DNA from 3 places in the Colwellia sp. BRX10-9 genome. Region 3 is predicted to be linked to each of the others. Evidence: riboswitches for the same ligand, from Rfam matches in the RefSeq annotation. Region 3 holds a riboswitch; each other region holds the start of a gene.

Region 1 (2,275 bases), on a different contig from region 3:
TTTTCTAAGTTCTGGTGGTATAAGTTTTATTGTTTCATTAATTCGTTCTAGACGTTCAATATCGCTGTGTAATGTATCTGAGAAAATAGTATCAAGTAAATGACCGGCAACAGTAGAGGTTGTCGGAGGATGAGGATTATTCACTTTACTATGAAGTGGTGCTTTAGGTTGATCAACACCAACAATAAACAAATTTTCTCCACCTAAGTGTATCGCAGGGCTTAACGGTGAAAGTTGATGTATAGACCCATCACCATAATGCTCTTGGCGAATTTTGATTGAAGGAAACACAAGGGGAATAGCGGCAGAAGCCATTAAGTGCTCACTATTAATTTGGCAAGGCTCACCACGACGTTTAGCGCGAAACCAAGGAGAAATAGACTCATCAGATTGATAAAAACTAATTGAATCGCCATTACTGTAACTTGATGCAGTAATAGAAACTGCAGATAAATAGCCACGTAAAATATTGGTGTCGATACGTTTAAAGTCGACCACCATATTCAGTAAGTCACGAAGTGGCGCGTTGTTTAGTAAACTACGCGCACTTTTATTGGCATAATCTGCTTGGAAACTTGCCAGCATACCTTTCGCCAAATGTGAGAAAACCCGAATACCATCACTATGGTATATTCGACTGGTATTAATATTCTTCCAAACCCATTCTAATTTTTTTACCCCCAAATGAAAGCATGAAGAATAACAGGCTAGCGCTGTGGTATTTATAGCACCAGCAGAGGTGCCACATATAATGGGAAAGGGGATGCCATGATTTCTAGGGACAAATTTTGATATGGCAGAAAGCACACCTACTTGATAAGCCGCTCGAGCGCCACCGCCAGTAAGTACTAAAGCATTCTTACTGTCTTTATAACTTCTTTTATTCAACATGTATATCGCAGTCTTCTTCGTATAACTTAAGTGTAATCAGTTTTTTAACCTGGTGCTAGCTTAACGAGTCAAAAAATAGATTGAAATGACTAAGGCAAAAAAAAGCCTGCAGAAGCAGGCTTTTTAAAATGACATAGAATTATTATCTAGTAAAACAGTACACTTGATTGAACAAATAACATCTACTAAAAAATAAGTTTAGCTGCTAACGCGTTCGTTAGCTGCGTCTATCAATGGTTGCGATCCGGTTTGCAAAATAGCTAAGTTTTCAGAAACAACTTTCTTTGGTAACTTTGAAATCATCAAAGAACCTGTTTTAACTGAACCATTAGACGATGCAAACGCCAACAGATTCTGTCCATTACACTCAATACCATGAAAGATAGTGCGAATTTTTAATCTATTCGTTTTTAAGAACGAACGCATGCGTTTCTTGTCGTCTGCAGCTACATACTGGCAAACGCTTTGAGCGATGTCAGCAGCTTGTGCTTTCGGCGCCGATACAACAGACGTTAATGTTAAAATAGTGATGGTAGAAGCTAGTAATAATTTTTTCATTTTAGTAACCTTGTAATTAATTTAGTTAGTAAAGGAAAAAACCACGGGATGTACCTTGTATAACGAGGTGACTCCGCTGTCATAGAATTTATATATAAAACATAAATCCCTTAGACCGGTGGTTTTGCGTAACACGATTTCACGTGTTTTGCCTTTTCTTTGTCCCTTTTAGTATTGCGAATTGAGCCAATAAATGCAAGAAAAATGTGTAATACGCTAGTGACATGCGTAAAGAAATTTAATAAAAAAAACACTTTTATCAATTTTTTTTCAAATAGAACATGTGCTTAATCGAATGGTGACTATCAAAACCATTAAGTGAACTTTAATGTAATGTTAAAATATAGAGTAAAAAAAAAGAGCTAAAGCTCTTTTTTTATTTAATCGTATGATTAATATGCCGCTAGGTTATTAAAATTTCATTTCAGGGACATGCTCAGGAACAATTAATTCACCTTCAGTGAGTTTTATTATTTCCTCAATACTGACCCCTGGTGCTCGCTCTAATAAATGAAACTTGCCATCTTTAATTTCGATAAAGGCTAAATCAGTGAGTACTCTTTTAATACAACACTTACCTGTTAACGGTAAAGTGCAGTTAGATAAAAGTTTTGAAACACCATGTTTAGAAGCGTGAGTCATAGTAACAATAATATTGTCAGCACCCGCAACTAAATCCATAGCACCGCCCATACCTTTAATCAGCTTGCCTGGGATCATATATGAAGCAATGTTACCGTTTACATCGACCTCAAAGGCACCTAGTACTGTTAAGTCGACATGTCCGCCACGTATCATTGCGAATGACTCGGCACTATCAAAGATA
Region 2 (2,275 bases), on a different contig from region 3:
AGTCACTAAATTCTCCCTGCTTTAATAACACCTCTGCCAATCCTAATTCAGCATAGGCAGCACTAATTGGAGCATTTTTATTTTTGCCGTGTTTTTGTGCTTCCCAAAAAGCATTGTAAGCATCATCAAATAAATTTAACTGAAAATAAGCACGGCCTAAGTGTAAATAAGTTTGGTCAATATTAGCCAGTTTGTCTAAATCAAATTTTAACGTTAATAGCTTATTTTGCATGGTTAGCGATGTTTGATAATCGCCTAAATAATAATATGCCGTTGCTAAAATTTCTAAAAGACAAAGGTGATCCTCATACTGAGGATTTACCGAAATCAGCACCTTAACTTGATTAAGATCATTCATCGATAAATCGTTTTTATTTTGCAACGCATAGGTAACAGCTCGATAACTCAAAGCAATTAAACGATATTTTAGCACTTGTGGAGAATCTGCCATTAAAATAACATTGGTTGCCATATTTTGAGTTTGTTCATACTTCTCTTGTAAATAATAGCCATCTGCAACTTTCAGCAATAAATTAAACTTTATGGCTGGTTCAAGTCCTTGCAGAGAAATTCCATCTTGCGCAAAATGAAATGCTTCGCTATTTTCACCCTTATTATTGGCAACATCAGCAAGAAGGATGAAGGTTTTTCCACGAATTTGGACGGTATAATTTTCTTGAGATCCCAAAATTTTTTTTGAAAGTGTAATGATCTCTTCGTAGGGAAGGTTTTCAGCGTCTTGTAAAAAATAGCGCTCAACATCTTTAATGTTTTGCTCAACGTTTAAAGCATCATTGGCAAAACAAAATAAAGGAGCTATAAAAAAACAAAGGATCAACAACAGTTTACAGGGCATTATTAACTAAAATCCTTTATCTAATGATCAGTAGAGTGATCAGCCATAACCTATAAATTTATCTATTACTTATAGGTTTTCGTTACGGTTCAACAAATTATTCATAATAAAGGTTTACAAGCATAGTTCAACGCTTATAATGAATTTAGAGTTTCTAAAACTCGAAAAGGGCAAATCTAGTGAAAGCTAGAGACGCAAAGTTACCGGTCTAAGGGGAAACCTAGGATAGCGGAACTGCCAAGTATAGATATAGTGGGGGCTTGTCTTTATTTTGAACAGTTTGCTTTCGGTATACTTTGCGGTCCTTCCCTTATTTTTAATTATTTTCTGTCATATATTACCTTCATTTAAAATACTATATAACTAAATATATGTTTTTTATAGACAAAAAATATATGTGGTACTTTACTTGTTTATACTAGAAAATGGTCTATTGATATTATTAATTGGGTGTGCAAATTGAGATGGAACAATGAAATATCATGATTCCATAAAACAAGCTGAACTAAAAATGAACATGGCCGTAAAACAATTACAGCGGTGGTTTTTACCTGTCAGCCCAATTAATTATTCAGTTAGCTACGAATATATTAATAAAAAAAACATTCTTCTTAATACTGCCATTGAAAATAAACTTGCCACGGGTAAAAAGCTTGATGATTTTTTCATTGAAGAAAACTATCGCCAATTCATTTTAGGCCAAAGTAAATTCAGAGATGAACTCATTGACGACCTAGATGACGTTGTCACCCATGTTGAAAAAAACAGCCAAAAATCATCGCAGAGTATTAATAAACTGATTACCACGCTAGACGGCAATATTTCTGATCTACAATCTGCCGATAAAGAAAAAATAGTCGTTGCGGTAAATAGCATTCGCCAGGCATCTAAAGCCTTTAAACTACACCAACAAAAATTTGCTGAACATATTTCTTTTACCCGTAAAAAGACCCAGGCGTTAAAAGTTGAATTAAAAGAAGTACGTGAAGAAATTTACATGGATCCACTTACCGGTCTTTATAATCGTAAAGCTATGTCTAAGCATTTAGATTTATGGCTAACAGAAGATCCAAGTCGGCAAGTTGCCGCAATTGTCGTCTGTGTTGATCAAATTTCAGAAGTTAATCTGCAATTCGGTCATTTAATTAGTGATGTTCTCTTATCAAAAATAGCCAGTAAAGTGAGTAGTTATGTTGATGGCAGCGGTCTACCAATACGTTCAGGTGGCGATGAATTTTTAATTCTGTTACCTGATATTGACAAAGAAAGTGCTCGAGAAATTGCCAGTAAAATAACACATGGCGTTGAAAAGCTGCGCTTTGTTAGTAGTAAGTCTGGTATTAGATTACCTCAAATGACATTGTCTACTGGTGTAGACACCTTTAATATTGCTGAAAATGCCAGCAGTATCTTAAAAAA
Region 3 (2,275 bases):
GCTTAAAAGACTAACTGAATTGCGCTCAGTATGCGTAAATATTGCCAATGCTTAACAAGTTTTTCTATTGGTCAGTTTAACCGGTTATTAAATATTATCGATACAAAATCTAATCCAAAATGTTACCTCTACTGGACTCCTTAATGTCTCCAAAGTGGCATAAGTGACGGATAAACCCAATCACTCAAGAAGCTTAGCTTTTAGCACTAATATTTATCAGTGCTAATGTTCCCTTGATGCGCAAAGAAGAAGTAATGATTTGAAATTTATATTGCTTGTTGAGGTCAACTGTAGACCTGTTAGTTGACCTAAGCAGTTCAACAGCTAACTTTAAAATATTTGGCTTAGCGGACATTAACGAAATCGGTTTTGAGACTCATTTCATGGTTATAAAAACCTCCATTATCTACGTCCCTTCTAAGATCAATACAGTTAGTGACACTCTGTCTCTGAACGCTAAAAACACGACTTTAAAGACATAACAACTTAATACTGTTACCTCTAATAATGTGACCAAATTAACTATGCCACTGAAGCTAATGCTTTGTTAAATATTTATTCGTTTATTGAAAGGATATTGTTGACAACGTTTACTATTTATAGCATTTTATTGTTTTTTTACATGCAATTAGACTTGCATACCATAAATAATATTGAAAAAGGCAAGTATAGGGAAACTTATACACGCAAAAAGACCAGCCTTCACGATTTGCGAAAGGTAGTGGCTTTACCAGTGCGTGTTACCTTACTTGATTTTTTATATTTAAAGGAACTAATTATGAAAATAATAGGCAAATATTTATCAATTACAGGCGTACTGCTTTCTATCATTTTTCCACCTTTTGAAAATGGAACTTATAGTGGATATGGCTTTATATTTCAGCAATATCAAACATTCTTTGGAACAATGAATGTATATGATTTTATCAATATGCAGCAATTATTCCTTCAAATAGTAGCCATTTTATTTATGGGATTATCTATTTCTTTTTTTAGTAAAAATAAAACTGAAAAGGCAGATGATGTATATAGAAAGTGTCCTGCTTGTGCTGAAGAGGTTAAAGTGGAAGCTAAGCTGTGCCGTTATTGTCATACAGATTTACCTGAAATAAGTGAATCAGAGTATAATGAGATGCTAGAGATTATTCATAAATCGTAAGCAATAAATCGAGTAAAAAACATTAAAGGAAAAGTTACGACATTTATTAGTGATAAGAGATACGGCTTTATAAAGGGTGAAGACTCGACTAGTTATTTTTTTCATTATAATGATTTTATAAATAAAAGTGATCTAAGTAACTTGTGTGATGGATTAGAAGTAAAATTTTAACCTAAAGCAACACCAAAAGGATACAGTGCGTCTAAATGTGAATTAACCACGACATATATAATTGACACATATGAGCAACCCAAAAAGTTAATTTATTAGTTTCGTCGATCAATTAGTACTGTCAAATTTTACTCAATAATTTACCAAGGAAACTAAGAATGAAATATCTATATTGTAATGCAACATTGAAAATAACATCGGTGCTTGCTGGTATTATACTCATAGCTGGTTGCTCTAGCGCTACTGAACTTTTTAACGCATCATCAACACCACCTCCTGTAGTTATTGAAAAAACCAATTTGAATGAGCATGGGGTGCCTTTCTCTTTACGTAAAAGGTTTGATTTGGTCGTCAATGATGGGTGGCGGATAGACTGCCTCCAATATAATAACGATGGCCGTGATGTTGAACCCATTGTTTTTGGTCGAAATCATGGTAAAACGCTTGTGTTTTTTCAGGCAAACCCTGCATGGGGGCCACTACCTAGTAGTGGGGCTTGGGAAATTAAAAACATTGCCACTGTGAAAGATGAGGATAATAATGCTGAAGGATTGATTATTGACTATGATTTTTTTCATAGTGGTCATTCTAAAGCTCAGCTTTCTATCGACAATTCGGGTAATGGTTACATGTTAGTTAAATGGTATAAAGATGCTAAAAAGAATGATATGACGAACATTAAACTCTCAGAACTAGGGAGTTGTGAGGTTGTTTTGCATGGGGATTATATAAGTAATCACAACATATGAGTGTAGGGTGTGATATACAAGTCCAGTGATTTTGTCGATGGTATGTCACTCAAAAAGTAATGGGAATTTAATTAACCCTACTAATGAATTAACCCAAGTTTCGGATTCCGAAAACCAACTTACAAGGAAAGATAAATAAGTGCTTACCAATCTTATTAATGGCATTATCTTCTTCGGCTTCAGCTAACACCGTTCA

The links. Region 3 has a riboswitch for cyclic di-GMP ahead of H4J69_RS12315 (zinc ribbon domain-containing protein). Riboswitches for the same ligand answer to the same signal wherever they lie in the genome.
Region 1: it holds a riboswitch for cyclic di-GMP, as region 3 does, so the genes downstream of both, H4J69_RS16560 (DUF3718 domain-containing protein) here and H4J69_RS12315 (zinc ribbon domain-containing protein) in region 3, are expected to answer to the same signal.
Region 2: it holds a riboswitch for cyclic di-GMP, as region 3 does, so the genes downstream of both, H4J69_RS13825 (GGDEF domain-containing protein) here and H4J69_RS12315 (zinc ribbon domain-containing protein) in region 3, are expected to answer to the same signal.

Annotation. Positions count from the first base shown of each region.
Region 1 is NZ_JACGVV010000035.1:19,541-21,815, forward strand. Features, by position in the region: gene H4J69_RS16555 (patatin-like phospholipase family protein) at 1-891, opposite strand, end outside; gene H4J69_RS16560 (DUF3718 domain-containing protein) at 1,090-1,449, opposite strand; cyclic di-GMP riboswitch class I at 1,513-1,612, opposite strand; gene H4J69_RS16565 (3-oxoacid CoA-transferase subunit B) at 1,861-2,275, opposite strand, start outside.
Region 2 is NZ_JACGVV010000024.1:41,734-44,008, reverse strand. Features, by position in the region: gene H4J69_RS13830 (hypothetical protein) at 1-856, opposite strand, end outside; cyclic di-GMP riboswitch class I at 1,016-1,098, shown strand; gene H4J69_RS13825 (GGDEF domain-containing protein) at 1,329-2,275, shown strand, end outside.
Region 3 is NZ_JACGVV010000019.1:66,242-68,516, forward strand. Features, by position in the region: gene H4J69_RS12310 (GIY-YIG nuclease family protein) at 1-55, shown strand, start outside; cyclic di-GMP riboswitch class I at 652-735, shown strand; gene H4J69_RS12315 (zinc ribbon domain-containing protein) at 779-1,159, shown strand; gene H4J69_RS20485 (cold-shock protein) at 1,181-1,330, shown strand; gene H4J69_RS12325 (hypothetical protein) at 1,489-2,079, shown strand.